3 regions of the Paenibacillus sp. FSL R5-0527 genome follow, and region 1 is predicted to be linked to each of the others. Evidence: predicted binding sites of a transcription regulator. Region 1 holds the regulator's gene; each other region holds the start of a gene.
The links. Region 1 encodes NrdR, which represses ribonucleotide reductase genes. Its sites were predicted from a motif close to AACACNATATATNGTGTT; they were not measured.
Positions count from the first base shown of each region.

Region 2: the regulator NrdR is predicted to act here: its motif matches at 9,166-9,183, upstream of NYE69_RS06665 (anaerobic ribonucleoside triphosphate reductase).
Region 3: the regulator NrdR is predicted to act here: its motif matches at 4,464-4,481, upstream of nrdI (class Ib ribonucleoside-diphosphate reductase assembly flavoprotein NrdI).

Region 1 is NZ_JBBOYI010000001.1:3,076,024-3,086,320, forward strand. It holds gene polA (DNA polymerase I) at 1-78, shown strand, start outside; gene mutM (DNA-formamidopyrimidine glycosylase) at 102-1,013, shown strand; gene coaE (dephospho-CoA kinase) at 1,010-1,606, shown strand; gene NYE69_RS13605 (lytic transglycosylase domain-containing protein) at 1,603-2,166, shown strand; gene NYE69_RS13610 (alpha/beta-type small acid-soluble spore protein) at 2,235-2,474, opposite strand; gene nrdR (transcriptional regulator NrdR) at 2,600-3,070, shown strand; gene NYE69_RS13620 (phosphate ABC transporter substrate-binding protein) at 3,253-4,215, shown strand; gene pstC (phosphate ABC transporter permease subunit PstC) at 4,304-5,206, shown strand; gene pstA (phosphate ABC transporter permease PstA) at 5,203-6,090, shown strand; gene pstB (phosphate ABC transporter ATP-binding protein PstB) at 6,103-6,861, shown strand; gene NYE69_RS13640 (IS1595 family transposase) at 7,174-8,088, shown strand; gene NYE69_RS13645 (DedA family protein) at 8,937-9,566, shown strand; gene NYE69_RS13650 (hypothetical protein) at 9,597-9,785, opposite strand; gene NYE69_RS13655 (helix-turn-helix transcriptional regulator) at 10,062-10,297, shown strand, end outside.
Region 2 is NZ_JBBOYI010000001.1:1,522,174-1,532,470, forward strand. It holds gene NYE69_RS06640 (helix-turn-helix domain-containing protein) at 1-202, shown strand, start outside; gene NYE69_RS06645 (beta-mannosidase) at 234-3,044, shown strand; gene NYE69_RS06650 (hypothetical protein) at 3,048-4,127, opposite strand; gene NYE69_RS06655 (Na+/H+ antiporter) at 4,266-6,284, opposite strand; gene nrdG (anaerobic ribonucleoside-triphosphate reductase activating protein) at 6,431-6,955, opposite strand; gene NYE69_RS06665 (anaerobic ribonucleoside triphosphate reductase) at 6,952-8,937, opposite strand; gene NYE69_RS06670 (hypothetical protein) at 9,247-9,765, shown strand; gene NYE69_RS06675 (MTH1187 family thiamine-binding protein) at 9,802-10,101, shown strand; tRNA gene NYE69_RS06680 (tRNA-Thr) at 10,293-10,297, shown strand, end outside.
Region 3 is NZ_JBBOYI010000001.1:6,619,255-6,629,551, forward strand. It holds gene NYE69_RS29750 (J domain-containing protein) at 1-773, opposite strand, end outside; gene nrdF (class 1b ribonucleoside-diphosphate reductase subunit beta) at 910-1,869, opposite strand; gene nrdE (class 1b ribonucleoside-diphosphate reductase subunit alpha) at 1,928-4,012, opposite strand; gene nrdI (class Ib ribonucleoside-diphosphate reductase assembly flavoprotein NrdI) at 3,999-4,358, opposite strand; gene NYE69_RS29770 (IS1595 family transposase) at 5,302-6,216, opposite strand; gene NYE69_RS29775 (acetate/propionate family kinase) at 6,803-8,044, opposite strand; gene NYE69_RS29780 (glycyl-radical enzyme activating protein) at 8,082-9,002, opposite strand; gene NYE69_RS29785 (glycyl radical protein) at 9,026-10,297, opposite strand, start outside.

The DNA of each region.
Region 1 (10,297 bases):
ATGGAGAACGCGATCAAGCTGTCCGTGCCGCTGAAGGCGGAGGTCAGCAGCGGGGTCAACTGGTACGAAGCGAAGTAGAACGAGTTAAGAGGTGACTTGGTATGCCGGAATTGCCGGAAGTGGAAACGGTCAGAAGAACGCTGACCGAATTGATCGTGGGGAAAACGATCCGCTCCGTCAAGGTGTCCCTGCCGCGAATCATCCAGCGGCCGGACGATATACAGCGGTTTGAGACGGAGCTTGCCGGCCATAAAATCGTGGAAATCGGCCGCAGGGGCAAGTTTTTGCGGATCGTGATGGACGGGCTTGTGCTCGTTTCCCATTTGCGTATGGAAGGCAGATACGGATTGTATGGCGAGGGTGAGCCTGTCGAAAAGCACACGCACGTGATTTTCAAATTTACGGACGGCACGGAGCTGAGGTATAAGGATGTAAGGCAGTTCGGCACGATGCATTTGTTTCCGCCGGGGGAGGAATTTACGAACCAGCCTTTGGCCAAACTGGGACTGGAACCGCTGGACCCTTCCTTTACGCCGGAGGTGTTCCGGCAGCTGATGTCGCGGCGGAAGACGAAAATCAAACCCGCGCTGCTGAACCAGGAATATGTTGTCGGTTTGGGGAATATTTATGTGGATGAAGCCTTGTTCCGGGCCGGCATCCATCCGGAGCATCCGGCGGACAAGCTTAGCGGCCTTAAGCTTGACCGTTTGCACGAGGCGATTGTGGCCACGCTGAACGAAGCGGTGAACGCCGGCGGCTCCTCGATTAAATCGTATGTGAACGGTCAAGGGGAGATGGGCATGTTCCAGCATGCCTTGCGCATCTACGGACGAACCGGCGAGGCTTGTCTCGAATGCGGGCATCCGGTGGAAAAAACGGTCGTTGGCGGCCGGGGAACCCATTTTTGCCCCAAATGCCAAAAGCCATACCGCCCCGGCCGCGAGCAAAGCAAAGTTAAACCCGAACGGCCCGCTTCCCGCGTAAGCGAAAACAGTGAGGTGTTGAAAGGATGAACATCGGCCTGACCGGCGGCATCGCCACCGGCAAAAGCACGGTATCCCGCATGCTGGTTCAGAGGGGAGCCGCCCTGATCGACGCGGACGTCATCGCCAGGGAAATCATGGAGCCCGGGCATCCGGTACTGGCCGCGGTAGCGAAGCGCTTCGGACAAACCGTGCTGCACCCGGACGGGACGCTCGACCGCAAAAAGCTGGGCGAAATCGTGTTCGCGGACCCCGAGCGGCGAAAAGCGCTGGAAAACCTGACGCATCCGGCGATTCGCGCCGAAATGAAACAGCGCCTGGACGCGCTTGAAGCCGCAGCTCCCCGCCGCCTTGTCGTCGCGGATATCCCGCTGCTGTACGAATCGGGACTGGAGCGGTTGTACGAACGGATTATGGTAGTCTACGTGCCGCGGGATCTGCAGCTGGCCAGATTGATGGAGCGGGACGGCCTAAGCCGGAATGAGGCGGAACGCAGGCTGAATGCGCAAATGGATATCGAACTAAAAAAAGAAAGGGCGGATATCTTGATTGACAACAGCCGTGGACTGGATGAGACGGAACGTCAGATTGACGAGTTTTGGCGGGATCAGGGAATGCTATGAGGTGGCTGCGCAAAAAAAGAGTGCTGCTTTTGTTATTCCTGGGGTTTATTGTTCTGATCTTTTTTAATTCCGCTTGGCTCTCGTTGTTTTATCCGATTTATTATAAAGAAGAAATTCGTTATCACGCGAAAAACAACGGCATCGATCCGTTTATCGTGGCGGCCATTATAAAAGTGGAAACCAATTACAAGTCCGGAGCCCAGTCCAAAAAGGGAGCTTTAGGGGTTATGCAAATCATGCCGGACACCGCGAATTGGGTCATTGCGAAGGCGGGCTTGCCCGATACGTCGCTCGATCAGGTGCAAAATGAGATCGGGACCAACATCGAAATCGGGACTTGGTATTTAAAGTCGCTGTCGGAGCAGTTTGACGGGAATGCGATTGCGATGATCGCCGCTTACAACGCCGGGCCGACCAATGTCAAAAACTGGATCAAAAGCGGGAAATGGGACGGCCGACTGGAAACGTCCAAAAACATTCCATTTGGCGAAACCCGCCATTATGTGCAGCGGGTAACGCATTACTATAAACAGTATTCCGACATTTACGACGAGTTTTGATCGCTCGTATATAATAAAGAAGCACTGACGGGCGTCAATTCGCCTGTCAATGCTTCGGAGTGATCGGCTTATCTGAATTGGCCGGTTTGGCCAGCTTGGCCAGCCAGCTGTTGCTCAGCGATGGTAACCAAGCGTTTCGTAATGAAACCACCGATCGAACCGTTTTCGTAAGAAGTCAGGTTACCAGCATATCCGTCTTGTGGGAAAGAGATGCCAAGTTCCTGAGCGATTTCATATTTCAGTTGATCCAATGCTCCGGAAGCTTGTCTAACCACCAGGTCGTTCGAAGAGTTATTATTTTGTGCCATGATGTTCACCTCCTTGTGGTTGGTAACAGTATTATGTGCCGGGACTATCAACTTCATTACTTTTTTTTGAAGTTATTTATTGGCATTAATGTAAATTGCATTTTTTGGAAAGGAGGGAACTTGCGTTGAAATGTCCGTATTGCGATTATTTGGGGACAAAGGTGCTGGATTCGAGGCCGGCCAACGAAAACAGGTCGATCCGCCGCCGGCGGGAATGCGAGAAATGCAGCCGGCGCTTTACGACCTTTGAAATGGTGGAAGAAATGCCGCTGATCGTCATCAAGAAGGATGGAAGCCGCGAGGAGTTCAGCCGCGAGAAAATGCTGCGCGGGCTGATCCGGGCTTGCGAGAAACGCCCCGTTTCCGTGGAGCGGCTGGAAAGCATCGTGTCCGAGGTGGAGCGGTCCATGCGCCATTCGGCCAATGCCGAAGTGGAAAGCCGCGAGATCGGCGAATTGGTGATGGAGCAGCTATACCCCGTGGACGAAGTAGCTTACGTCCGTTTTGCTTCGGTGTACCGCCAGTTTAAAGATATCAATATGTTTATGAAGGAACTGACCGGGCTGTTGTCCAAAAATACGAGAGAACTCGAATAGCCGGATTTGAATAAACACTCCCTGTATTCAATTAAGGGAGTGTTTATTTTTGTTTGCCATTGTCGAAATTAAGGGGTAACCGCCAGGTTCATTTTACACAAAGTTTACATTACGAAAACACGGGATTGATCTTCGCCGCCTATAATCAGGTTGTAAAACAAATAAGGGGGAAACCTGAGACAATGAAAAAGAGTATGCTTATGGTTTTGACTTTGGTATTAAGCTTGACTTTGGCTGCTTGCGGTCAGGGCGGCAACGCGAAAACTAACACCTCGGGTGCTGAAGGCGGTAATGGAGGTGCGACGAGCGAGGCAGCGGCAAACAATGGCGGGAACAAGGCGACTTCGGATTTGTCCGGTTCGGTCCTGTCAGTAGGTTCCTCGGCGCTTCAACCGCTGGTAGATCAAGTTTCGAAAAAATTCATGGAGCAAAATCCGAACGTATCCATTCAGGTTCAAGGCGGAGGCAGCGGCACGGGGCTGACGCAAGTTTCCGGCGGACAGGCTGACATCGGCAACTCCGACGTGTTCGCTGAAGAGAAGCTGGAAGCCGCTCAAGCTTCCGAACTGGTTGACCACCAAGTAGCGGTTGTCGCTATGGCCGCTGTAGTGAATCCGGATGTAACGGTCGACAACCTTACGAAAGATCAACTGGTGCAAATTTTTACGGGTAAAGTAACGAACTGGAAAGACCTGGGCGGCCCGGATCAAAAGATTCAAATCGTAAACCGTCCTTCGAGCTCCGGTACGCGCGCAACCTTTGAGAAATACGCGCTTGGCACGAAGACGGAAGATCTGCAAGGTTCGATCCAAGAGGATTCCTCCGGTACGGTTAAGAAGCTTGTCGGCGAAACGCCGGGAGCCATCGGTTATCTTGCGCTTTCCTACCTGGATGAAACCGTAAAAGCTGTGAAATACGAAGGCGTGGAAGCAACGGTGGACAATGTGGCTAACGGCACTTATCCGGTATGGGCTTACGAGCATATGTACACGAAGGGCGAGCCGAACGAAGTCGTTAAGGCGTTCCTGGACTTTATGGTTTCCCCTGAAGTACAAGGCGATAACGGCGATGTTGAGGAACTCGGCTATATCCCGATCAGCAAAATGCAAGTTAAACGCGATGTGGACGGCAACATTACCAAATAAACAACACTATATTCGATAACATCATATCGGCAGAGAGAAGAGGCGGACATTTCTGCCTCTTTCTGTGCTGTGTAAAGGGAGAGGTTTCATGGCTCAATCCGGCGGAAACAAAAAAGTACAGCCGCACATTATAGAGGAATGGACCGGTAAAATATTTACGTCATTTTGCATCGTGCTGCTGGTTGTGACGATATTTTCGATGGTGTATTTTGTCTCAACCAGAGGTTTAAGCACCTTTTTTCAGGACGGGATTTCGATCGGCCAAATTTTCGGAAGCACCGAGTGGAGACCGGACGGAGTTCCTCCGGTGTTCGGAGCGCTCCCATTCATTTTGGGATCGTTCAGCACTTCGATCCTGGCAGCCATCATCGCGGCGCCGCTTAGCATCTGCGCAGCCCTGTTCATGGTCGAAATTATGCCTAAATTCGGCAAAAAATTTCTGCTGCCGGTAATCGAGCTGTTGGCCGGGATTCCTTCGGTCGTTTACGGTTTTGTCGGCCTGAGCGTAATCGTTCCGTTTTACCGGGATATTTTTCCCGGACAGGGCCTTGGCATTTTTGCGGGGGCGACGGTATTGTCGATAATGATTTTGCCGACGATTACGTCCATCGCCACGGATGCGATCACCGCTCTACCTCCCGGATTGAAAGAAGGTTCTTATGCACTTGGGGCCACGCGGTGGCAAACGTTGTGGCGGACCGTCCTGCCGACGACGATGCCGTCGCTGCTCACCGGGGTCGTGCTGGGGATGGCCCGGGCCTTCGGGGAAGCGCTCGCCGTACAGATGGTCATCGGGAACGCGCCGCACATTCCGCGCTCGCTGTTTGAATCCACCTCCACGCTGACCAGCGTCATCACGCTCAGCATGGGCAATACGGCCATGGGAACGACACAGAACAACGTGCTGTGGACGCTTGCCTTGATTTTGATGCTGATGACCTTCGTCTTCGTCTTTATCGTGCGTGGGCTGGAAAGGAGAGCAAAACGATGAGTGCAAAAACCGCAGATAAAATCGCCACGGCCGTTATTGTTACGCTGGCAGGCGTTATTGTGCTGATCATGGCCGGGCTGCTCGGATTTATTTTGGTCCGCGGGCTCGGGCACATCAGCTTTGATTTTCTGACCTCTCCGCCGGAAACGATCAAGGCGGGCGGGGGGATCGGTCCGCAATTGTTCAATTCCTTGTTCCTGCTTGTTCTGACGCTGATTATCACGATTCCGCTTGGACTCGGGGCGGGCATCTATATGAGCGAATATGCGAAACCGGGCAAACTGACGTCTTTTATCCGGCTGATCGTTGAGGTGCTGTCCTCTTTTCCGTCGATTGTCGTCGGCTTGTTCGGTCTGCTCGTGATCGTTAATGTGTTTGGCTTCGGCTTCTCCCTGTTCTCCGGGGCGCTGGCGTTAACCGTGTTCAACCTGCCGCTGATGGTGCGGATTACCGAACAGGGCATGGCCAGCGTGCCGCAGGCGCAGAAGGAAGCGAGCCTGGCACTGGGCTTGTCCAAATGGAAAACGATCAGTTCGATTATGCTGCCGATCGCGATGCCGGTGATCTTGACCGGGACAATTCTGGCCGCGGGCCGCGTGTTTGGCGAAGCGGCGGCGCTGCTGTTTACGGCCGGCATGAGCAGCCCGAGACTCGATTTCGGGAACTGGAATCCGCTCAGTCCGACGTCGCCGCTGAACCCGTTTCGCCCGGCGGAGACGCTGGCCGTCCACATCTGGAAGATCAATTCCGAAGGGCTGGCTCCGGACGCTCCCGAAATCGCCGCAGGCGCTTCGGCCGTGCTTATCATCACGGTGCTTCTGTTCAACCTGCTCGCACGTTGGGTCGGCCGCCTGATGTACAAGAAATTTACGGCTACGAAATAGGAGGGCTCCGAGGTGCAAAATACCGCATTATCCACCAAAAACTTGAGCGTGTTTTACGGAGAAAAGCAGGCCGTGAAAGAAATCTCGCTCGACTTCGCCTCACGGCAGGTGACAGCGTTAATCGGCCCGTCCGGCTGCGGGAAATCGACGTTCCTGCGCAGCTTGAACCGGATGAACGATTTGATTTCCGGCGCGCGGATCACCGGGGACATCTGGATCGGGGACGACAATATCAACGATCCGAAAACCGACGTCGTGCTGCTGCGGCAAAAGATCGGCATGGTATGGCAGAAGCCGAACCCGTTTCACAAATCGATTTATGAAAATATCGCTTTTGGACCGCGTTACCACGGGATTCGCGACAAGAAAAAGCTGGATCGGATCGTAGAGGAGTCGCTCACCAAAGCCGCGCTCTGGAACGAGACGAAGGACCGGCTGCACAGCTCGGCGCTCGCGTTGTCCGGCGGCCAGCAGCAGCGGCTTTGCATCGCCCGTTCGATCGCCGTTAATCCGAGCATCATTTTGATGGACGAACCGGCATCCGCGCTGGATCCGATTTCGAGCGCCAAAATCGAGGAACTGATCGCCGAATTAAAACGCGAATACTGCATTATTATCGTAACCCACAACATGCATCAGGCTGCGCGGGTATCGGAAAAAACCGCGTTTTTCCTCATGGGGGAACTGGTCGAATATGACGACACCAGCAAGATCTTTACGAATCCGTCGGAAAAACGGACGGATGATTATATTTCCGGCCGGTTTGGATAAACCGGTTGGTTTAAAAAACCGAGCCAGGGGAGACTGCCTTCTCTGGCTCGGTTTTTTCCCCTTAAGATTATTAAATTCTTGGTGTTCCTGCCTGCTGCCTGCCTTTGCACGGTTATCCCTTTCTTTCAGGGAGCGGGGGGTGGGGGCTAGAGCAAGGGTTCCAAAAAAAGAGAGATGAAAAAAAACAAAAAAGATGAGGAAAAAATGAGGCGGTTCAGATGAGATTTTTGGCTTGATAAGGGAACGTACGTTTGGTATAATGAAATAAATGGAACTTATGTTCGTATATCCTTGATTCGGGGGCGAGTAAACATGGAGATCAATACGGGAACGGAACATCAGCCATTCAGCAGCCGTTTTAACAGCGAGCAGGACTGCATGGAGGCGCTGATCGCGATGAAGTGGCCAAACGGCTTTGTCTGCCCGCGCTGTGCTCACACCCGGTGCAGCCGTCTAACTTCTCGGCATATCCCTTTGTTCGAGTGCGGAAAGTGCAAGCATCAAACATCGCCTTTGGTCGGCACGATATTTGAAGGAACGCATCTGCCCTTGCTCAAGTGGTTCGAGGCCCTGGATTTGTTCCTGCTGGAGGGCGGCATCTCGGCGCTGCGGCTGAGCAAGGTGATCCGGGTCACCTACAAGACCGCCTGGTCCATGTTGCACAAAATACGCCATGCCGCCGGGGAGTTCGATGCCCGGGAGCTGCTCTCCGGAGATGTGAAGGTGAACAGCGATCAGTATGGGCGTAATCCGTCCCGGTGTCAGCTTTCGCATCCGTACGCCTCGGCGGTCGTAGCCGGCTGCACGGTCACGGAGTCGGGTGAGCCGGAGCAGGTCAAAATCCGCCTGGTGCCGTATAAACGGGGAGGCGAAAAAAGGGCAGACCGTCACGATCTAACCGCGTTTATTGGCGGGCATGTGGATGTCCGTACATCGACGGTGCAGTCCTTCCCTCAGGCCTTTCGGCTGTACACTCCCTTGCGGAAAGTGGTGAGAGAGGCGTGGGAATCGCTGAAGAGTACGTATGGAGCCTTGGGACTGAAGCATCTGCAGGCGTACCTGAACGAATACACCGTACGCCACCGGCTGCGCCTGTCCGGAGGACTGCCCGGAGCGGAAGAAACGATGCGGCAGAAGCTGCTGCAGATGTGTGTGGCGGTGCCGGTGCTTCCTTACCCCCGGCTAATCGTGCGCCAACCGAATCAGCCCCTTGCGGTTGCGGCCTGATCGTGGTGCTTGAAAATATGGGGGGAGCTTGATGCAGATCAACTTAATGGGTCCTTGATCTCCTGTCCTGATCTCCTGTCTTAATCTCTGGTCCGGTCTGTTTCACCTCCTTGAAACCTAATTTCTTCTCCTATGGCCTATGCCCGTCTAAATTATCTCGAACCTATCTGCTTCTCCACCAAATATTTTTTCTCTTGAGCTTGTCTTTCTCTCTGCTACCTGATCAAAGGGGATGATCGTGCAAAGTCTCCGGATAGGGAGTGTTGATCTGCCGCCCACCCCACTTCCCTATCCTCAAGCTTTCGGGCGCCCTTCCGCGTTTCTTGCCACGATCGGTTTTTGACTTGACTGGCAAGGCAAGCAAGGATTATAAGGTTGAGCCAGGCATCTCTTCTGTCCGCGTATCTTAAATCTTTGAATACCTTCAGCTCAAGGACTCAAGCTGATTTTTGCTCTGCGAAAGTTGAGTTATAAAATTCCGGCGTGGTAGAGGGCGATGCGCAGGTAGAGAGGGAGGAGAAGAGGACTCGGGGGGCTAGGGGGCATCAGAGCCGTTTTTTTCGAAAAAACGGAGGTTTGTAACATGTAAACACGAGGGACGGACACAGATCATCTTATTTACCTTAAATCGGCCCGGATGCACTGGTTTTGAGCCAAGAGTCACGTGGGTCCGTTAGAGCGGCGTCTATTTTACGGATTCGAGCTTTCCCTTCCCCCGGCCCCCGGTCCAGGATGGAACCCGCCCTAGGGCCATTTTGGATTGGAAATTCTCCGCGTATACTGTTAACATAAAAAAAGAATAGGGCGAATTGATGGCGGCGCCTTGAATTCATAAAAGGAGAACGATCATGAACGTGCTGGCTTGGATTGAGCGGATGTTCGAGCATTACGGTTACTTTGTACTGCTGCTCGGACTGCCGGTGGATTTTATCGCGCTGCCGTTGCCGCCGGGGCAAACGACGCTGACATATACCGGTTATTTGGCCTATAAAGGGGTACTCCAATTCGTTCCGTCTTTGCTGGCCGGTTACGCAGGATCGGTGATTGGCGTAACGATTACGTACTGGCTTGGCCGCCGGATCGGGGCGCCGCTCGTTGAGCGCTACGGCAAATGGATATTTTTGAAACCTTCCCACTTGGAGAAGACCAGGCGCATTTATGAGAAATATGGAAACAAAATGCTGTTGATCAATTTTTTCGTGCCGGGGGTCAGACAGTTTTTCGGATATTTCGTAGGCATCATTCGCATCCCTTACCGCACGTTTGCCCTCTATGCCTATACCGGGGCAGCTATATGGGTCACCGCTTTTGTAGGCATCGGATTCGTGTTCGGCGAGCAGTGGCAATACGCGATCGGGCTGGTGGAGAAGTATTTGAAATATTTCTTTATGGGCCTTGGGGCTCTGCTGCTGGTCATTGTATATTTGAAGTGGAGAAAATGGCGGCTGAAAGTGGCCAAGCTGTCGCGAAACTCTTGAAGAGATACCTTTATGAACATTTTGAAATTGTTATGATCCTTTCGGCTTAGGGTCCTTCGCCGCCGTCCCGTCGGCTGCCTCTTCCTCGCGCAGCTTCAGCAGGGACAGCAATTCGAAAAAGTTGCCCAAGGCGGCGAATCCGGCTCCGATAATGGCCAGGTCACTAGCGGTAATTATCCCATCGTCCGTTTTTTTCGTCTTTCGTTTTCTTTTTGTCAAGCACACCACCTGCTTTGAAGTCAACTTGCTTCATCATATGCTGCAAATGAAAGCGATGGTCATGTTTAAACGAAACTGGGCGAAACCGAAAACGGCGCTTGGCCCATCCGAAGTCCGAAGTCCGAAGTACGAAGTCCGATATTCAAAGTCCGAAGTACGCTTCAATTTAAGATGCGGCCCCGCAAGCGAGCTGTCATTCTAACGGATGTCAGCGTCGTTATTTAGGTGAAATGAAGAGAGGAAATTAAGCTTCTCCTGAGAAAGGTAAAAATGGTCATGTCCAAAGCCGATAACATGCTATCCATTCTTTGGCTGCTCCGGTCGGGAAGGAAAATGACCGCCCGGCAGTTGGCGGACGAGTTAGAAATCCATATCCGAACCGTATACCGCTGCATTGACTCTTTATGCGCCAGCGGCGTGCCGATTACCGCCGATTCCGGACCTAACGGAGGCTATCGGATTCTCGGCGATTTTGCGGAGTCGCCGTTGCTGTTTGACGCGGACGAGCAGAA
Region 2 (10,297 bases), 1.6 Mb from region 1:
CGACTTCGTCACCGGGATGCGGATGCGCCGGGCGATGAATCTGCTGGCGGTAACCCCGGCCAAGGTGAGCGAAATCGCTGCGATGACCGGATATGAGGACGTGAAATATTTCAGCCGTCTGTTCAGAAAGCACACGGGAAAAACGCCCAGCGAGTTCCGCGAGGAGGCGCTGGGCGGCGGTTTGCTGTATGGGGAGGCATAAACCAAATTTTTTCGGGAAGTAGGGAAGCAGCATGGAATTGTCGGGTCCTTGGAAACTGCAGCATTTTGAAGTAGGGGAAAAGCCTGCCCATGAACTGGCGGCGCCGGGGTTGGACGACCGCTTTTGGATCGACGCCGCCGTGCCGGGGGACGTGCATTCGGCGCTGCTGGAACGGAGCATCATCGATCCTCCGTATTTCGGGCATAACGATGCCAAATGCCGTTGGATCGAGCACAAGGAATGGTGGTACCGCACACCGTTTACATTGGACGCCGCGCCGGAGCAAGGGGAGCGAATCGAGCTTAAGTTCGAGGGGCTGGATACGTTTGCGGCGGTTTACGTCAACGGGCATGAAATCGGCAGGACGGCCAACATGTTCCGGGAGTATGTTTTCGACGTGACACGGATTGTGCGCGAGGGCTGGAACGTGCTGGCCGTCAGGTTCGATCCGCTGTATCTGCATCACCAGGACAAGGAACAGTTCGAATGGTCCTCCTATACAAAAGAACGGCCCTGGATCCGCAAGGCGGCAATGAATTTCGGCTGGGACTGGGGGCCGAGAATCGTGACCGCGGGCATCTGGGGCAAGGTGCACCTCACGCGCCGCAAGCTGGCCAAGCTGACCAGCGTGTACGCCTGCACGCGGTCCGTGGAGGCCGGGGAAGCGGTGCTTCATATTAGCGCGGAGGCCGAGGCTTTCCGGAAGGGGACACGGGCCGAGGCTGTGGTCCGCTTGCTGGATGCCGCTGGGCTGGAGGCGGCATGCGCCGTCCTGGCGGTCCTTGGGGACCGCCGGGCGGGACAAGGCGGCGCTGCCGAAGGCGCAGGCAGTTTCGTTGGTGAAGGTGATGACGGCGGTAGTGGCGTAAGCAGCACAGGCGGCGATGGCGGGGCAGGCAACACAAGCAGTGCCGGCAGCAGTGCAGGCAGCAGCGACGGCGGCTTGAGATGCGCCGGTGATAGCGGGGGCGAGAGCAGCCTGGGAAGCGCCGGTGCTAACAGCGGCGGGACCGGCAGCGGAACCGCCCACACCCATGGGGCCGGCAGAGCTTTTGGACGGGCCGAGACCGAGCTGCGGGTCCGCGCTCCCCGGCTGTGGTGGACGCACGATTTGGGCGAGCCGTACTTGTACACGCTGGAGGTCGTGCTGCGCGCCGAAGGCGAGGAGGTTGACCGCTGCATACAGCCGTTCGGCATCCGCACGCTGGAGCTTGCTCTGCGGAACAGCGAAGGCGGCAACGCGTTTGCTTTTATCCTTAACGGGGTTAAGGTTTATGCCAAAGGCGCCAACTGGATTCCGGCCGACAACCTGATCGGCTCGATTTCGGAGTCCACCTATCGCGGGCTGATCGATCTAGCGGTAGAAGGAAATATGAACATGCTGCGCGTCTGGGCGGGGGGCATTTACGAAAAAGATGTCTTTTATGACGAATGCGACCGGCAGGGCGTGCTGGTGTGGCAGGATTTTGCCTTCGCCAACGCGTTGTTCCCCGATTTCAACCAGGACTTTATGGACAACGTGCGGCACGAAGTCATCGATAACGTCAAAAGATTGCGCAACCGCGCGTCCCTCGCGCTCTGGTGCGGCAACAATGAAATCGACTGGCTGTACGACATGAAAAGCGCCGCCGGGGACATAACCGGGCCCTTTTTCGGGGAGCGCATTTATCATGAGCTGATTCCGGAGGTGCTGGCTGAGCTGGACCCGGCCCGCCCGTATTGGCCTTCTTCGCCTTACGGGGCAGGCGGCGGCTACGACGCCAACGATCCGCACACCGGAGACCGCCATAACTGGCAGGTGTGGCACGGTTCGGTGTATCCGCGGATGCAGGGGGAGAAGCCGCGGCTCGATTACAGCGTCGAGGGCGTAACGTTCAAAAATTATAAGCGGGATTTCGCCTTGTTCAGCAGCGAATTCGGCATGCACGCCTCAGCGAACCGCTACACGCTGGAAAAAAACATCCCTGCCGGCCAGTTTGTCTGGGGGAGCGCGGAGATGGCTTACCGCAACAAGGATACGAACCACCGCAAAGGCATTTTGCTGATGGAGGGCTATACCGGGATTCCCCGCGATATTGAGGAATACATGGATTTTTCAATGCTGACGCAGGCCGAGGGGCTAAAGTACGGGATTGAACATTTCCGGCGGAACCGGCATCGCAATAGCGGCGCGCTCGTCTGGCAGCTGAACGACAGTTGGCCGGGCACGAGTTGGTCCATGATCGATTACGAACTGCTGCCGAAGGCTTCTTTTTACTATGCCAAAACGTTCTATAGCCCCGTGCTGCTTTCGCTGGAGCATGAGCCGGGCGAACCGCTGAAGGTGTGGGTGGTCAATGACACGCTGGAGCCGCTGCGGGGGACGGTGGAGCTGACGGTGCACGCCTTGAGCGGCGGGGGCGCCTTGAACCGGGCCGCTTTTGCGGCGGACATTCCGCCGCAATCCGCGGTGCGGATCGGCGCGCTGGAGGAAGCGGCCGCCTTGCGCGGAGCCGCGCCGGAAGAGGTCGCGGCGGTGCTGACCGCCTCCGGTTTTGCCGCCCCGGCGAACCGCTACTACTTGCGCGACCCGAAGGATTTGCGCCTGCCGGGAACGCGGCTGGACGTGCGGGTGGACGAGGCGGCGCAAACGGTGACGGTAACCGCGGCGGGGCCGGGGGCCGCGCGGTTCGTGAAGCTGGAGCTGCCGCTGGGCCGCGTCCGCTATAGCGACAACTACTTTGACCTGCTTCCCGGGGAAAGCCGGACGGTGCACATAAGCCATCCGGAAGGGCAGCCGCTGCCATGGGCAAAGCTGCGGGTTTCCGCTTTGAACGGCAAACGCAGCACCTGCGGGATTTAAGGCTTAATCCGCATCTCCGGCGAGAACGCGGTCGCGGTATTGTTTTACCGCGGGGATATCGGTTTGCATGCCTTTTTCTTTGGTGAACACCTGCCAATCCGTACTTTTCAGCACGTTCAGAAAGCCTTGCACGGCTGCGGCCGTTTTTGTGCCCGGGTACGTTTTGACCGTGTGTTCGTAACTGGCTTTGACTTCGTCGGTTAACTTGAAGGTGTCGAAATCGAAAATCGGCGTATTGTCCAGCCCGTAAAGATAGGTGGTCAGATAGCGGGTATAAAACAGCTTTTTAGCTTGCTCGGCCTCAGGCGTACCTGCATACCGGGTAAAATATTGTTCGGCGGCGGCGGCCCGCTTGGCCAATTCATCCCAAGTGATGACGAGCCCGCCGTCGCTGGCCATTTTGGCGTCCGAATCCAGGGCGAGCAGCGCGATAAAGTCCTGCATTTTTTCGCTTAGCGCCGGATTGTATTTTTTAAGCGCTCCGTAGTCGACCACGGGAAACACCATGCCTTCGGCCGTTTCCAGCTTGTAGCCGCCGGCCAGGGCGCCCAGGACGGTTTGGCGGACGGCAGCGTCTTTGATCTGCTTCAGCTGTTCGTCCAAAATGGGCCAGCCGAGTTCGCCGAGCGCCTGGAGGACGGCTTCTTCGGCAAATTTATCCTGCGTTTTGAGCAGGTCTTCCCCGTAAAAAGCGAGCAGTTTCTGCATCAGCCGGTCGGCGTCGTCCTGGGGCAGGGCAGCCAAATGCTCATCGAAAAAGGCCAGATAGTCCTTGGCCTCGGATTGGCCGGCTTGCAGACGCTCAAACTGTTCAAGGATGCGGTTTTGTTCGGAGCCGGATGCCGCCGCAGCGCCATTTCCGCCATCGCTTCCGCCACCATTTCCGCCACCGCTTCCGCCGGCGTTTTCGCTTCCGTTAGCGTTGTTTGCTTGTCCCTGCCCCGGCGCGTTTTGCTCCGTACCGGTTGGCCCGGGTCCCGGGCCGGCAGCCCCCTTTTTATCGGCGCACCCCGTTAATAAAGCTCCCGCCAACATCGCGGTTACCGACAGTGACAGCATGATTTTTACAGCCCATTGCGACATTTGCAGGTACACTTCCTTCCGTAATTTATCTTGTTTACTTGACGAACCAGCGGGAGAAAAGGTTCCTTGCGCCGAAAAAAAGGGCCGCTCCAAAGGTTGGTAAGGCCAACCGGAACGCCCCTTTGTTTGCCATTCTTGTTATTCCGCGTGTTCGATCAGCGTGACGCTTTCGACCTGGTTGACCATTCTTCTGAGCTCCCTGGCCTGTTCCCAATTGATGCTGCCGGCTTCGTACATGTTGTGGATTTCCGCGCGTTCGGCATCCATCACCTGGATCCGCAGTTCTTCTTTTTGCGCTTCCATCTGTTCGCTGAATTGCGGCCCTGGACCGGTCAATTGGGCGATGACCCGCTTGTACTGGAGAATCACTCTTTGCAGGGCGGGGTCCTGTTCGTTTTCCCGGGTTAGGCCCTTCAAGTACTCAAGCGCCGCTTGCAGCGCCTCAACCTGGATTTTCTGGCCGGGGTGAAGCCTGGCGAACTGCCGGTATTTGCGGGTGGCCCGCCGCCAGTCGCGGACGGCGCTGCCGATAAGGAACGAAATCCGGGCGCGGGCGGTTCTGCAGAGCCCTTCTTCGCGAAGGTCCAGCGCCTTCTCGAAAGTTTCGAACATCTCTTTGCTCATTCCGCCGCTTTGCATCGTTTCGTGAATGTAATTCCGTTCGGCTTTTAACGCCCCAAGCTGGATTTCGGTCATTCTCCCCAAAGCTTCCGACCGCTCCAGCCTGTGGGCGTCCTGCTGAAGATACATGGGGCGGAACAGCATTTTGTATTCGTCCATTAATTGATAGGCGGCGGTTTTATTGTAATCGTTCATTTCGGCCTTGATCTTCTGCAGCGCGACCCGCAGCAGCCGGCTGCGGGCTTCGGCCATATCGATGTACTCGTCCGTTTCTTCGCCCTCGACCGCCCCTTTGCTGAACAGCGGCAGCAAGAGGGTAGCCGCGATCAGGGTGAACAAAATCACGCCCGCAGCCAAAAACAGGATGAGCGACCGTTCGGGAAAAGCCTGTCCGCTGGCGACCACGTACGGAATGGACAACACCCCGGCCATCGTAACGGCACCGCGAACGCCCGTCAGGCTGACCAGAAGGCTGTTTTTAACGGAAGGCTTGGGGGTTTCCTGCGACTTGGAGACCTTGTAATCGTACAGCGAGAAGAAATAAGACCAGACAAAACGAATCGCCAATATGGCAACCCCGATGGCCAAAACGTAGCCGATCGCCAGCGTATTGCCGATGTTGGGGTTTTCCACCGTGGCGCGCATGGACGAGGGGATGATCAGCCCCAGCAGCAGGAAGACGACCCCGTTCAGGATGAACAGCACGGTTTGCCATATATTCTCCGTCAAGACCTGCTCCTCGGCGAGCAGCGTTTCCGTTCGTTCCCGCAGCAGGGAATGGACGATGCCGCCCATGACAACCGCAATGACGCCGGAAGCGTGCAGGAGGTTTTCGGTGACGATAAAAATAAGAAACGGAGTCAGAATCTGCAGCAGCGAATGCAGGGTGGCGTCCTGAATGCCCTGTTTGCGCAGCGAAAACCGCAGCCAGGTCATGGCCAGGCTGAGCACGAGGCCCAAAACGGCGCCGAGGATAAACATGTATGTAAAGTCGTAAACGGCTTCCTTTAGCGAAAAATAGCCGGTCACAACCGCCGCGACCGCATAGTTGAAGGCAACCAGACCGGAAGCGTCGTTGATCAGCGACTCCCCGCGGACGAGATTCAGCACTTTGTCCGGAATATGAATCCGCTTGGCGATCCCGTTTACGGCAACGGGGTCGGTCGGCGACAGAATCGCGGCCAGCGCGAAGGCGGCAACGAGCGGGATTTCCGGAATGATCGCGTGGATGAAATAACCGCCGCCGATTGTGGTCAGCAGAACGAGGACGATGGCGTTGCCGAAAATGGGCCCCTTCATTTTCCACAGCTCTTCGCGGGGGAAGTGCCTTCCGTCGTTGTACAGCAGCGGGGCTACGAACAACAGCAAAAACCATTCCGTTTCGATCTCCAGATGAATCCCGTTGAACGCCAGCGCGATGGCGATGCCAAACACGATTTGGGTGAGCGCGGTGGGGATAAACGGAATGTAGTGGCTGATGATGTTGGAAACGACCAGACAGATAAGCAGTAAAATAACCGTAATCAACAAATCCATGTATCAAACTTCCTTCCCGAACGGATTGCTTTGCAAGTCGACATTATTCTATTATATCCCACTTTTTAAACTGAAGATTAACAAGCGCTTGGGGAGGCGTCCGAAAAAAAAAGAGCGCAGCCATCTGCGCTCTTCGAGGATCATATTTATCGCATGAACGGGAGGCTTGGCTCCCAAAGAACCGCTTGTCCGCTGTCCAGGCTTCGCCGGATATCGATCAGCCGTTGGTTCGAGCTGCCGCAATAGAGCAGGGCAGGGTCGCGAAGCTCTTGGACGAAACGCCCGTCCACCAGCACCTCGCAGCGCCGCAGCAGCTCATATTCGGGGGAACAGGGATGCTCTGTCAATTCCTCATACGTATACCCGCTGTAAATCCAAATCGAAATCGGCCCGGTTTCCGCCACAAGCCGGTCGATAAACCCGCTGACCTCGGCGGCGGAGAAAAAGGGGTCTCCGCCGAGAATCGTTAGACCGCTCAGCAGGGGGTTATTTTTAATGTCATGAATGATTTCCGCTTCCCGCTCTGGCGTAAACGGCTCGCCGTAATTGAAATTCCACGTCTCCGGGCTGAAGCAGCCCTTGCAGTAATGGCGGCAGCCGCTGATGAAGATTGCGGCCCGCAGGCCTTCGCCTTCATTGATGGATTCCGGGTAGTAGCCGCAAATATTCATGCGTCGTGTTTGACCCGGTCGCGGACTTCCGCTTGTTTGGCGGCGTTGAACCGCGTTTGGTAATCCCCCGTCAGATACCCGGTGACCCGGCGCAGGCGGCGGATGTGCACATCGTTCTCATGGCTGCCGCAGGAAGGGCAGGTCGCCCCGATGATGCCTTCGTAGCCGCAGGCCGAGCAGCGGTCGATCGGATGGTTGATGCTGAAATAGCTGACTTGCTGCTGCAGGGCGTATTGAACGATTTTCAGAAAAGCGGCCTGATTGTTCCGGGCATTGCCGTTAAGTTCGATGTACGAAATGGCTCCCGCGTTGCAAAGCCCGTGGAACTTGGCTTCCAGCTCGATTTTTTTTGCCGCGCTGATGTTGTAATACACCGGGATGTGGAACGAATTGGTGTAGTACTCTCTGTCCGCCACGCCGGGAATCGGACCGTAAACCGCGCGGTCGCGTTTCGTGAACTTTCCGGACAAGCCTTCCGCCGGGGTGGCGAACAACGTGATGTTCAGGTTGTGAATTTCGCTTTGGCGGTCACAGTAATCGCGCATGTAGGCGATGATTTCGTACGCTTTTTGATAGACCGCTTCATCCTCTCCGTGGTGCTTACCGTACATCGCCTTCATGCATTCCGCCAGCCCGATGAACCCGATCGACAAGCTGCCGTGCTTGAGCAAATCGCCGACAGGGTCCTCCGGTCCAAGCTGTTCGCCGCCTTCCCACACGCCTTCGCGCATCATAAAGTCGGATGCCTTGGCTTTTTGGGCCGCTTGAATTTTAAACCGATGCAGCAGCCCTTCCAGGGCGATGTCCATGTAATGCGTAAGCTCGCGGTAGAAACCGCGCTCGTCCGCCTCTGTCCGCCGTCCCAGCGCAATGCCGTGCTCGAGGCCCAGCTTGACCAAGTTCAGCGTGTTGAACGACAGGTTGCCTTTGCCGGAAAGATGGTTCCGGCCGAACCGGTCGGCCAGCACCCGGGTGCGGCAGCCCATCGTGGCGAATTCCGTGTCCGGATCGCTCGGATCGTAATGCATCAGGTTGAGTGGGGCGTCCAGATTGGCGAAGTTCGGATACAGCCGCTTGGCCGAGCATTCCACCGCTTTCAGGAACAGTCCGTAGTTCGGTTCGTCCGGGTTCTGGTTGACGCCTTGTTTGCATTTGAAAATCTGGATCGGGAAAATCGGCGTTTCCCCGCTGCCCAGCCCCCGCATCGTGGCCGTCAGCAGGGAGTTGATCACCATTTGCCCTTCAGGCGATGTGCAGGTACCGTAGTTGATGCTGGTGAACGGGATTTGCCCGCCGGCCCGGCTCGACATCGTGTTGAGGTTGTGGATCAGGCTTTCGGCCGCCTGCAGCGTTTCGGTTTCGGTTTCCTTCAGCGCAAATTTAAACGATTTCGGACAACGCTCCTGCAGGTCGCTGCGGCTCATCGAGATGTCTCCGTTCCCGGCCAATTCGGCGCCCTGGGCGCCTTCTTCGAAATATTCCAGGCCTTTGCGGAAATATTTCTCGAACGATTTGGCCACGTAGGGAGCGAGGTCGAAATCCAGCTTGTTGGCCGATACGCCGCCGTACTGGGAATTTTGCTGGGATTGGAAAATGATCGCCACCAGCGCCATCGCGGTCATGATCGAATTCGGCGGTCTGACGCTGCCGTTGCCGGTGTTGAACCCTTCGCGCAGCAGCTTTTCGAACGGAATGAAAATGCAGTTCGTCGTTCCGATCGCATATTGATCAAGATCATGCACGTAGACGATATTGTCTTGAATCGCCTGCACCACCCGTTTGGGCAGGATGAAATGCGTCGCATACCATCTGGCGTACTCGCTGCCGAATTTGCTCATTTTCCCCGAGAAGCTTTCGCCGTTCAAATTCGCGTTCTCGCGCAGCACCTCCAGGTTGCGGCTTTGAATGATTTCCTCGCCCATTTGAATGACTTCATCCAGCATGGTATCCCGGCCGGTGAAGGTTTGGTTTAGCAATGCCATATCTAAATGCTCCTCCCCAAAAGCTAATTTATTTAACGCTAAGTAAAAAGGCATCTCCAACCTGCCCAGGTTGAACATGCCCGAATGCGCTGCCTAGTGAAGACTCTTCTACAACTACAACGGCTGTCGATCCAATAAGGCATATGTAAAAGCTGCATACGGACATCCTGCCTGTTCCTCGCAGGTTTTAGTGTTTCACACTATATTTTGTTTCGCTGAAACAAGATTAGCACAATATATTGTGTTGAAAGTGTGACTTGCATCACATGGACAAGCCGGAAGCCGGGACAAAACCGCCGGAGCCCGCAGGTGATGCGCGGAGCGGGGAACGAAAAAAATTTTTTGATTTTTTTGGTGGCTCAACCTAGAAATCGGGGCTTGACAGCCGGTTATTGGAACGGCGAACCGTTCGTCGGCCGACTGCCGGTTGCTGGAACGGCTGACCGTTCGTCGGCCAACCACCGGTTACTGGAACGGCTGACCGTTCGTCGGCCAACCACCGGTTACTGGAACGGCCAACCTACTGGTCGACCGTCGGCCAACCACCGATTACTGGAACAGCCAACCGCCGGCCTTCAAAATAGCGGAACTTTATGTACTTATTATCCGGGGCTGAGCATGTTCATCCCCATTAGCGGAATTTTTTGTTCTTATTTTCCTATGAACGGTCCAGATTTCCGGTATTTTGTTACGGTCCGAGAAAATAGCGACATAAATTTCCTTTATTTTCTCAAATTGACGAATCTCGCCGGAATAACGACATTTTTTGTTCTTATATTTTTGAGCTCCTTTTTGTTTGTATTTACCGGCGGGGAATTGATAAAATAATATAGGAATAAATACAGTAAAGTGAGGGGAACGGAAATGGCGATTGCGGAAGTAACGGTTATTCCGATTGGTACGGGCAGCACCAGCCTAAGCTCCTACGTGGCCGAGCTGCAGCGGGTATTGGAGAAGCAGGAAGGCGTTAAGTTCACGCTGACGTCGATGAGCACGATCATTGAAGGATCGCTGGACGACGTATTTGCGGCGATCCGGGCGATTCATGAAGCGCCGTTCCAGTCGGGCGCCGGCCGGGTGTCGACTTCGATCAAGATCGACGACCGCCGCGACAAAGCGAGTTCGTCCGAGCAGAAGCTCCAATCCGTGAGAGAGAAGCTGTAGTGCAAGCGGCTTGGTTGTGGCAGCGCCATGTGTGTGGTAGGAGCACGTGGTTGTGCCGTTGCGCGGCACGCAATGCGCCGAAAGCACCACAAATTCCGGGCAAAACGGGTTTGCGTAAAATTTCCAAACTTTAGGGCTTGCATTTTTTAAAAAACGCGGTATAATAATTTTTGTTCGCTAAAAGTGAACTTGCTGA
Region 3 (10,297 bases), 3.5 Mb from region 1:
ACAGCCAGCGCTGCGCCGGAATCCCCGGCCATAATAGCATGCTTGGCCCGCATTAACTCCAGGTCCGGGTCCTCCCGGAACAGCGCATGGGCGGCGGCAAGCTCCCGCCCGGCGTCTTCCAGCCGGCCATCCGTCAGACTGAGCTGCGCCTCTTGTCTTAAGCCGAGATATTCCTCCAAGTCGATCGCCAGCTCCCGGTTCAGGAAGCATTCGTAGCCCATCGCCAGGCCTCCGCTAATCTGTCCGGTCACAAATTCCATCAATTCATCGTCAAAGTAGTCATACCCGTGCTCAAAATTTTCTCTGATCAAAAACAATTCATCCAATACTTTCCACACGCTCGCCGGCATATGCCGATGTTCGCCCAGAAACCGGATCAGCGCGTCGAATCGCTCTCCTTGCGCTCCTACGTCCCATATGTAATCCTGGTTAGCTAGCATTTTCCATTCCTGCGGATCGACGCGGCGCTTGAAATCCGTGTAAAGTTCATGCAGGTGTTGTTCAAAAAGCGCCAACGAATCGGGGGCCGGTTCCCCCTCCTGCTTCATCTCGATCGCGACTCCGGTCTCCAGGTCCCGGCCGTATCCGGGAAAATCATGCTCCTCCGGCATGCCGGCCTGCTTCATGGCCGCGTCAAAAGCCTCCCTGAGCCGCTGATAGCCTCTTGGGTCGTCCTCCGGGTGAGCCGTCCGCAGTTTCTTGGCATAGGCCTTCTTGATCTGCTGCTTGTCTTGCGTCGGTTCGATGCCCAATATACTCCAAATCGTTGTCAAAAGTAACTTTCACTCCTCAAGTCAGGTAGCTTAACTTTCAGACAGCTTACGCTTGCAAGCAAAAAACAGGGCGTCTCCCGCTGTAAGATCGTTTCCGGGAGCAAACACCCTGTTCTTATTTAAAAAGCCGGTCGGCTTAGAAATTGAAATCTTCGTCGGTCAGCGGCTCGACGTTCAGCGCCCGTACGTAGCCGTTGCCTTTTTTGGAGAAAAAGTCGTGCTGCTTCGTGTCGGTACGGATCCCGTTGAACACGATCGGGTTAACCTCTTCCTCCTCGAACGGCGGCTCAAAGCCGAGGTTCATAAACGCCTTGTTGGCGTTATACCGCAGGAAGACTTTCACTTCGTCCACCAGTCCGATTTTCGTGTAAATCTGCTCCGTATACCGCTCTTCGTTGGCGTGCAGGTAGTGCAGCAGCCCTTCCAGCGTTTCGTATACGTCTTTTTGCTCGTCTTCGCTCATTTGCGCGTAGATTTCCTGGGCCAGCACGCCCACGTACACGCCGTGAATGCTCTCATCGCGCAGAATCAGGTCGATGATTTCGCCGCTGCAGGTCATTTTGCCCTGACCGGCCAAATACAGCGGGTAGAAGAATCCGCTATAGAACAAGTAGCTCTCCAGCAGGACGGAGGCCGCCATCGCCAAATACAGCTCTCTCGGGGAGCGGATGTTGGTGTAGTACTGGCGGATCGTCTCCGCTTTCGTCTGCAGCATCGGGTTCTGCTCCACCCAGCGGAAGATCTCGTCAATCTCCTCATTGGAAGCGAGCGTAGTGAAAATGCTGCTGTACGATTTGGCATGGATCTGTTCCATCATGCCCATAAAGCCGAGCACGGCTTTGCGCTGCAGGCCCTCCACATGCTCCATGATCTGCGGCATGCCGACGCCGCCCTGTACCGTATCAAGCAGCGTCAAACCGCCGAGGACCTTCATATATGCGTCTTTTTCATCATCGTTTAACGTCATCCAGGACATTTTGTCGTCGGACAACGGGATTTCGTCGTCCGTCCAGAACTGCATGATGTTCTGGTTCCAGAACATCATCGTAAAATCGTCGTCCGGACGGTTCCAGTTTACAGCTCGTAATGCGCACATCGCCGATCCTTCATCCCTTTCTAAGTCTTTCGTTATAGTGCAAGTTCAAAAAGACCTCTTATACCGAGCAGGTCAGGCATTCTTCCACGGACAGCTTCTTCGTCCGGGTATAATACAGCGACTTCAGCCCTTTATGCGCGGCGTACAAATAGTAACGCGCCAGCTGGCGGGTCGTCACGTTGCTGTTGACGTGAAGGATCGTCGAGATGCCCTGGTCGACATGCGGCACGATTTCCGCGATCAGGTCGATCACCTTGAACTGGTCCATCTGATAAGCGGATTTATAGAAGAAAATATTTTCCCGGCTAAGATACGGCATCGGATAATACGTCGTCGAGTTCGCGTAGGTCCGGGTTTCGATTTGCTCCACGACCGGCATCACGCTCGAGGTGGCGTTCTGAATGTACGAAATGCTGGCGGTCGGCGCAATCGCCAGACGGTAAGCATGGTACAAACCGTTTTTCATCACCTGCTGCTTCAGTTCGGCCCAGTCCTGCGGGGACGGGATGTGCATGCCTTCGAACAGAGCGGCCGCTTTGCCGGTGCGCGGACGGTAGTCCGTATTCAGATACCGTTCGAAATACTCCCCTGTAGCGTAGTCGGATTGTTCGAATCCGGCGAAGGTTTCTCCGGTTTGAACGGCGATCTCCATGCTCTTTTCCAGGGAATAATAGTTCATCATCATAAAGAACGTACGGGCAAAATCGCGCGCCTCTTCGCTTTCGTAGGCGATTTTGTTCTTGGCGAAAAATCCGTGCAGATTCATCACGCCGAGCCCGACGGAATGCATTTCCCGGTTCGCTTTGGCAACGCCGGGAGCGTTGGAAATGTTGGTCATATCGCTGACGGAAGTGAGCGCCACCATGCCTTCGTGCACGGATTCACGGATCATCTTCCGCTCCATCACGTTCACGATGTTCAGGGAAGCCAGGTTGCAGCTGATGTCGCGGCGAATCGCATCCGCTTGCCCGTAATCGGCGATTTCCGACGTCTCCTGCAATTGGAAGATTTCCGTGCACAGATTGGACATTTTGATCTTCCCGACCTTGTTCAGCGCATGCTGGTTGTTGGCGTTGCTCTTGTTCATGATGTACGGGTAACCGGATTCCAGCTGGACCGTGGCGATCTTGGTCAACATGTCGCGCGCGCTCATCAGCTTTCTTTTCTTAACCCGCTCGTCGGCGAGCAGTTTGTCGTACATCACGTCCAGATCCATGTCGTCCAAATGGGTGCCGTAAGCTTTATATACACTGTAAGGACCGAACACGTAAAGCGGTTCGTTGTCCTTGGCCAGTTGATAAAAACGGTTCGGCACGATCAGCCCGATCGACAAGGTTTTCAAGCGAATCCGTTCGTCGGCGTTGATTTTTTTGCTGTCCAGAAACTCCGCGACGTCCCAGCCGAAAATGTTGTAATACCCCGCGCCCGATCCTTTGCGCTGCCCCATCTGGTCGGCATAGGAAAAAGCGTCCTCCATCAGCTTCAGCACCGGCATAATGCCCTTGGCCGCGCCTTCCACGCCTTTGATCGGCTCGCCGCGTCCGCGCAGCTTCGACAGGTTTACCGCTACGCCGCCGCCGATTTTGGACAGCTGCATGCAGGTGTTCAGCACGTAGTTGATCGAGTTTAGCGAGTCGTCCATTTCCAGCAGGAAGCAGGACACCATCTCGCCGCGCCGGCTTTTGCCCGCGTTCAGGAACGTCGGCGTCGCCGGCTGCAGCCGCTGCTCCATCATGGAACGGGCCAGCAGGCTGGCGGTCTCCGCGTTGCCGCGGCCGAGGTGCAGCGCCACCGCCGCTACCCGGTCCGGATAATGCTCCAGATACTTGGACTTATCGTTCGTCTTCAGCGCGTAGTCGGTATAAAACTTCGACGCCGCCATATAAGACGGAAACTCAAAATGATAGCCGTGGGTAATGGCATATACGCATTCGACCTCGGCTTCCGTATACTTCTCGTACACGTTCTCGTAATAATCGTTTTCGATCATGTACCGCACTTTATCGGTCGTACTCGAAAAGGTCACGCTTTTGCGTTCGACTTCTTGCATAAATTCGGCGACGGCTTCCCGGTCCTTCTCCAGTTGGAAGAACCCGCTCTCGTCCCGCTTCATCAACATGTTGTTCAGTTCAATATGCCGCAACCCGGCTCACCTCCTGCTTAAATCTTTCCGCATCCTGTTTCGTGCCCGACAGCTCGAATTTGGCCACCACGGGAACATGGTAGCGCTGGGCGATCAAATCGGCGCTCAGGGCAAAACGCTCGCCCCAGTTGCGGTTTCCGCTGGCCGCTACACCGAGCAGCCGCTGATGGTTATGCTCGAGAAAAGCGGAGACCTTTGCCGGCACCTGTCCAAACCCCGTCGTATATGTAATCAGCACAAACGGCTCCTCCAGCGTCATATTCTCGTCAATTTGCACGGCGGGCAAATCGAGCTTCTGGATGAACCGTTTCACGTTTCCGGTTTTGGAATCATAGGCAATCAGCATTGTTACTCCCCCACTTTTCTTCTATTACCCGGTAAGTATTTGATATAATGAGATAAACACCAAAATTCGCTTCACAACAACATATTGGTGTACTTGTTTAATTTAATACCTATATATTGTGTTGTCAACCTGGTAAACGTCCCAAACCGCACCCGAATCCCCTGTGGATAATGTGGAAAATCGATGCAATCCCGCATCATACCAGGGCCCGACGGGGGACAAGTTGTTGATAAAAATTTTTAAAAAATTTTTCTATCAAAAAAGATAGATTGCGGGTTGCGGGCAGGTAAACGGTTCCGGAAAAATGTTCGCTCTAAACGTGTTCATCTGGGCCGATTTGAGGTAAATAAGGGCAGCTGTGTCCGTCCCTCGTGTTTACATTCTGCTAACCTTCGTTTTTCCGCAAATAACGGCTCTGGTGTCCCTTAAACTCCAGATTCCTCTTCTCTTCCCCGCTCTACCTGGGCATCGTCCTTTGCCCCGCCGCAAAATCTACAACTCAACTTTCGCAGAGCAAAAATCAGCTTGAGCCCTTGAGCTGAAGGTGTTCAAGGAATTAAGATAGGCGGACAGAAGAGGTGTCTGACTCAACCTTATAATCCTTGCTTGCCAGTCAAGTCGAAAACCGATCGCGGCAAGAAACACGGAAGGACGTTGAAAGCTTGAGGATAGGGAAGTAGAGGGGAGGGGCGGCAGATCAACACAAGCTGTCCGGGGACTTTGCACGATTATCCCGTTTGATCAGGTAGCAGAGAGAAAGACGAGCTCGGGAGAAAAAAATATTTGGCGGAGAAGCAGATAGGTTCGAGATAATTTAGACGGCTTAGGAGAAGAAATCAGGTTTAGGGTAGGTGAAATAGACCGGACAAGAGATCAAGGCAGGAGATCAAGGACCCATTAAGTTGATCTGCATCAAACTCCCCCCACCGTTTCCAGCTCTCGATCAGGCCGCAGCCGCAAGGGGCTGGTTCGGTTGGCGCGCGATCAGCCGGCGGTAAGGGATCGCCGGAATCGCCACACACATTTGCAGCAACTTCTGCCGCATCGTTTCTTCCGCTCCGGGCAGTCCTCCGGGTAGGTGCAGCCAGCGGCGTCCGGTGTACTCGTTCAGGTACGCCTGTAGATGTTTTAGTCCTAAGGCTCCATACGTACTCTTCAGCGATTCCCACGCCTCTCTCACCACTTTCCGCAAGGGCGCATACAGCCGAAAAGCCTGAGGGAAGGACTGCACCGCCGATGTACGGACATCCACATGCTCATTGATGAACGCGGTTAGATCGTGACGGTTTGCCCTCTTTTCGCTTCCCCGCTTATGCGGCACCAGGCGGATTTTGACCTGCTCCGGCTCGCCCGACTCCGTGACCGTGCAGCCGACTACGACCGCCGAGGCGTACGGATGCGAAACCTGACACCGGGACGGATTACGCCCATACTGATCGCTGTTCACCTTCACATCTCCGGAGAGCAGCTCCCGGGCATCGAACTCCCCCACGGCATGACGTATTTTTTGCAGTATCGACCACGCGGTCTTGTAGGTGACCCGGATCACCTTGCTCAGCCGCAGCGCCGAGATGCCGTCCTCAAGCAGGAACAAATCCAGGGCCTTGAACCACTTGAGCAAGGGGAGATGCGTTCCTTCAAAAATCGTACCGACCAAAGGCGATGTTTGATGCTTACACTTTCCGCACTCGAACAAGGGGATATGCCGGGAGGTCAAACGGCTGCACCGGGTGTGAGCGCAGCGCGGGCAGACAAAGCCGTTTGGCCACTTCATCGCGATCAGCGCCTCCATGCAGTCCTGCTCGCTGTTAAAACGGCTGCTGAATGGTTGAAGTTCCGTTCCCGTATTGACTTCCATATTCGCTCGCCCCCCGAATCAAGAATATACGAACATAGGTTCCATTTACTTCATTATACCAAACGTACGTTCTCTTATCAAGCCGAAAATCTCACCTGAACCGCCTCATTTTTTCCTCATCTTTTTTGTTTTTTTTCTCTCTTTTTTTTGGAACCCTTGCTCTAGCCCCCCCTGCTCCCTGCTCCTGAACGAAGGGGATAATCGTGCAAAGGCAGCCAGCCAGGCAGGGGCACCAAGACACGAACACCAACACACGAACCCTTTAGACAGACCCCTCGCCTGCCGTCGATTTGTGGCACTGTTCGAAACGGCTACGGAGCAAAAGGTAGATACACCGCCCCCGCCGGATCGTGACGCCTCTACATCGTTGACGCTTCCTCAACGAAGCAGCCCCAAAAGCCGGGAAGACACTGTCCGCCTCTGATTCAGCGTCAACTCCGGCAATGGATTCCCTGCTTTACCCTGCTACATCAAGGCTTGTCTGCGATTTTTTGCTGCGAAAGTTAAGTTATAAATTCTAGTATCCAAAAAACCTTGTCATACCGGCAAACAACCGTTATGACAAGGTTTTTTGACAATGGCCGCATCACATTGGAACAGACCGGTGCACTGCCGCAGAAGCAGCACGCAGTTGGACGAGCCGCTGTGTATCGCGCGCAATCATCAGCTCTTCGTTGGTGGGGATGATATGCACCGCCACACGGGAGGCGGGGGTGCTGATCTTGCGCTCGCCGGGCGAGCGGGACCGGTTCAGTTCCGGGTCCAGCTCCAGCCCCAGATAGGTCAGACTCTCGCACACCTTAGCCCGAATATAATCGGAATTCTCGCCGACCCCGCCGGTAAAGATCAGCGTATCCAGACCGTTCAGCACGGCGCAGTAGGAGCCGATGTATTTGCGAATGCGCTGTACATACATATTCAGCGCCAGCCTGGCCTCCTCATGGCCTTCATCGGCGCAGCGGATGATCTCGCGCAAATCGGAGCCCTGGCCGGAGACGCCGGCCAGCCCGCTATGCTTGTTCAGCAGCGAGTTGATCTCACCAAGACCCAGATTCTCTTTGGCCATCACAAAGGGAATGATCGCCGGGTCGATATCGCCGCAGCGGGTTCCCATCATCAGACCTTCCAGCGGGGTCATGCCCATACTGGTATCTACAGACTTCCCGTCCCGAATGGCGGTAATGCTGGCTCCGTTGCCGATATGGCAGGAGATTACACGGGTTCCCTGGAGGGGGCGGTCGGTAATTTCGCCAAGGCGCAAGCTGACATATTTATGCGAGGTTCCGTGGAACCCGTATCTTCTGATTTTATGGCGGTCATACAAGACTCTTGGCAGTGGATACATGTAGCTCTCCTGCGGCATCGTCTGGTGAAAAGCGGTATCGAACACGCACACCATCGGCGTCTCCTCGCCCAGCAGCTGGCGGAACGCTTCGATCCCCTTCTGATTGGCCGGATTGTGCAGCGGCGCCAGCTCGATATTGCGCCTCACCGCCTGCAGCACCTCATCGTCCACCAGTGCCGAATCCGAAAAGAATTCGCCGCCATGGGCAATCCGGTGCCCTACTGCCGCGATTTCCCGCACCGAGGCGATGCACCCGTTGCCCGGATCCGTCAGCGCCGCAAGCATATGGGTGATGGCCTCCTTATGCTCCAGGACCCGCAGATCGGTCTGCGGAGGCAGCGACGGTGTATTATCCTGACGATGAATCGCCTGCTCCGTTCCAATCTCTTCAATAATTCCCTTCGCAAGCACCGATTCATCCTTCATATCAAACAGCTGATATTTCAAGGACGAGCTGCCGCTGTTAATGACCAGCACCTTCATAAACGGCTCTTCCTTTCATACGTACTTCTTTTTTAATTCAACCTCCGATTTGGCAGCGCAAGCCATAGCCTTCCGCCACATGGCGCAGACTCTCCATCTCGTCGCTTGGAGGTGGCGTCTGATGCTTCATATGGTATTCCGTACCCAGATAGGTGTATTTATTCTCGCCCAGCCGGTGAAAAGGCAGCAGATGCAGTTCCCGCACCCCCGGCAGTTCCGCGGCGAACGAGGCGATGGCGGCGATCTCATGGATGGTGTCGTTGAAGCCCGGAACGACGGGAACGCGAATGATCATCTGCGCCCCCTGCCCGGCAATCCGCCGGGCGTTCTCCAGAATCAGCGAGTTGGACTGCTGCACATATTCATAATGTTTGCTGTTCTCCACGTGCTTGATGTCCAGCAAAACCGTATCGAGCAGCGGCAGCACGTTATCCAGCACGGCCGGATTACAGAAGGCCGTGGTTTCAATCGCTGTGTTCCAGCCTTGATCCTTGCAGGCGCGCAGCAGGTTCAGAGCAAAGTCGCTCTGATAGAGCGGTTCACCGCCGGAGAGGGTAATCCCCCCGCCGGAACGCCGGTAATAAGCCTCGTCCTTGCGCAGAATGGACACAATCTCAGAGGTGCTCATCTCTTTGCCGTTCATAGTCAGCGCCCCGCTGCCGCATTCGGCGCTGCAAAGTCCGCAGGATACGCAGCTTAGGCGGTTAACCGTCACCTTCGGCTGATAGCTGATGGCCCCCGCTGGACAGACATTGGCGCAGCGTCCGCAGCTGACGCAGTTGTCCTCCTGCACCATCAACTGGCTGCCGGGAGCCTGGGTTTCGGGATTGCTGCACCAGTTGCAGCGCAGCGGGCAGCCCTTCAGAAATACGATTGTGCGGATACCTGGACCGTCATGGAGCGAGAAGCGCTGGATTTCGCTGACCATCCCCCTGGCTTCCCAAATGACTTCATTCATGGTGGGCCTCCTGATCTATATAGTTACATCGTCTGCTCCGTCCGGTTAATAATGTCATCCTGCAGTTTCTTGTCGAGTGTGGTGAAATGGGCGCTATAGCCAGCCACACGGACGACGAGGTTCTTGTATTTCTCGGGATTGCGCTGAGCCTCCAGCAGTGTATCGCGGCTGATCACATTAAACTGCACATGCATTCCCTTCTGGTCAAAAAATCCTCTGACCAACGCCGCCAGCTTCTCCAGTCCCGCCGGCCCGCTCAGCGCGGACGGATGGAACTTCTGATTGAACAGCGTACCGTTGGAGGCGATGTGATGATCCAACTTCGCCACCGAGTTGGCCGAAGCCGTAGGTCCGCTGGTATCCCGGCCGGATACCGGCGATACGCCATCGGCCAGCGGTTCGCCCGCCAGCCGTCCGTCCGCCGTTGCACCGGTAGCGGCTCCCAGCGGCACATTGGCCGAGGCCGGATACAGTCCGGGCTGGAAGGTGCCGCCGCGCGGATTGACATGCTTCTGCACTTCACGGCAGTAGACAAGTCCTACCTGGCGGGCCAATTCATCGACCTCTTCAATGTCGTTGCCGTATTTCGGCGCGGCGATCAGCCACTCGCGCAGGCGGGCGTCATTGCCTTGGCCCTGGCTCCGGCTGTTGCCGAGATCCACCTTTACATCCGCTTGCGCGCCCAACTGGGCTAACGATATTTGGTTGCCTTCCAGGAGGAACTTTTTGATCAGTTCAACAATATGCTCCTGGGTCAACGTATCCGGCGAGACGGGAGCGGGGGCTGTAGCAGCCGCCGGCCGGGCCAGGCCAAAATTGCGTTCAAGCGCTGCCTTCAGCTCCGACAACGTTGTTTTGCGCTCTTCGAAAACCACCTTCTGGATGGCGTACATGGCATCTGCTACATTGGCAATACCTACGCCCTGCGGTCCGGTGAAGTTATAAAAGGCGCCGCCTTCCTGCAGCGATTTGCCTCTGCCGATGCAGTCATACACCATGGAGGACAGGAACGGCAGCGGCGCTCTTTCCGCATGAGCATAGTCCACCGCGTTATCCGCTTGAGCCAATAGATTGACGAAATGTTCCATCTGCTTGCGGTAAGCCTCCATAATCTCATCCAGGGAGGTGAAGGAGGTGAAGTCTCCGGTGGTGATCCCGGCTTTTTTGCCATTGACGGTACCGTTGCCGATGACAAACTCCATCACCTTCGGCAGATTGAAAAATGCGGCGTCATGCCAGCCTTCGGTTTTTCCGCCCTTTTGCGGCTCGACGCAGCCGATAAGGCCGTAGTCGCG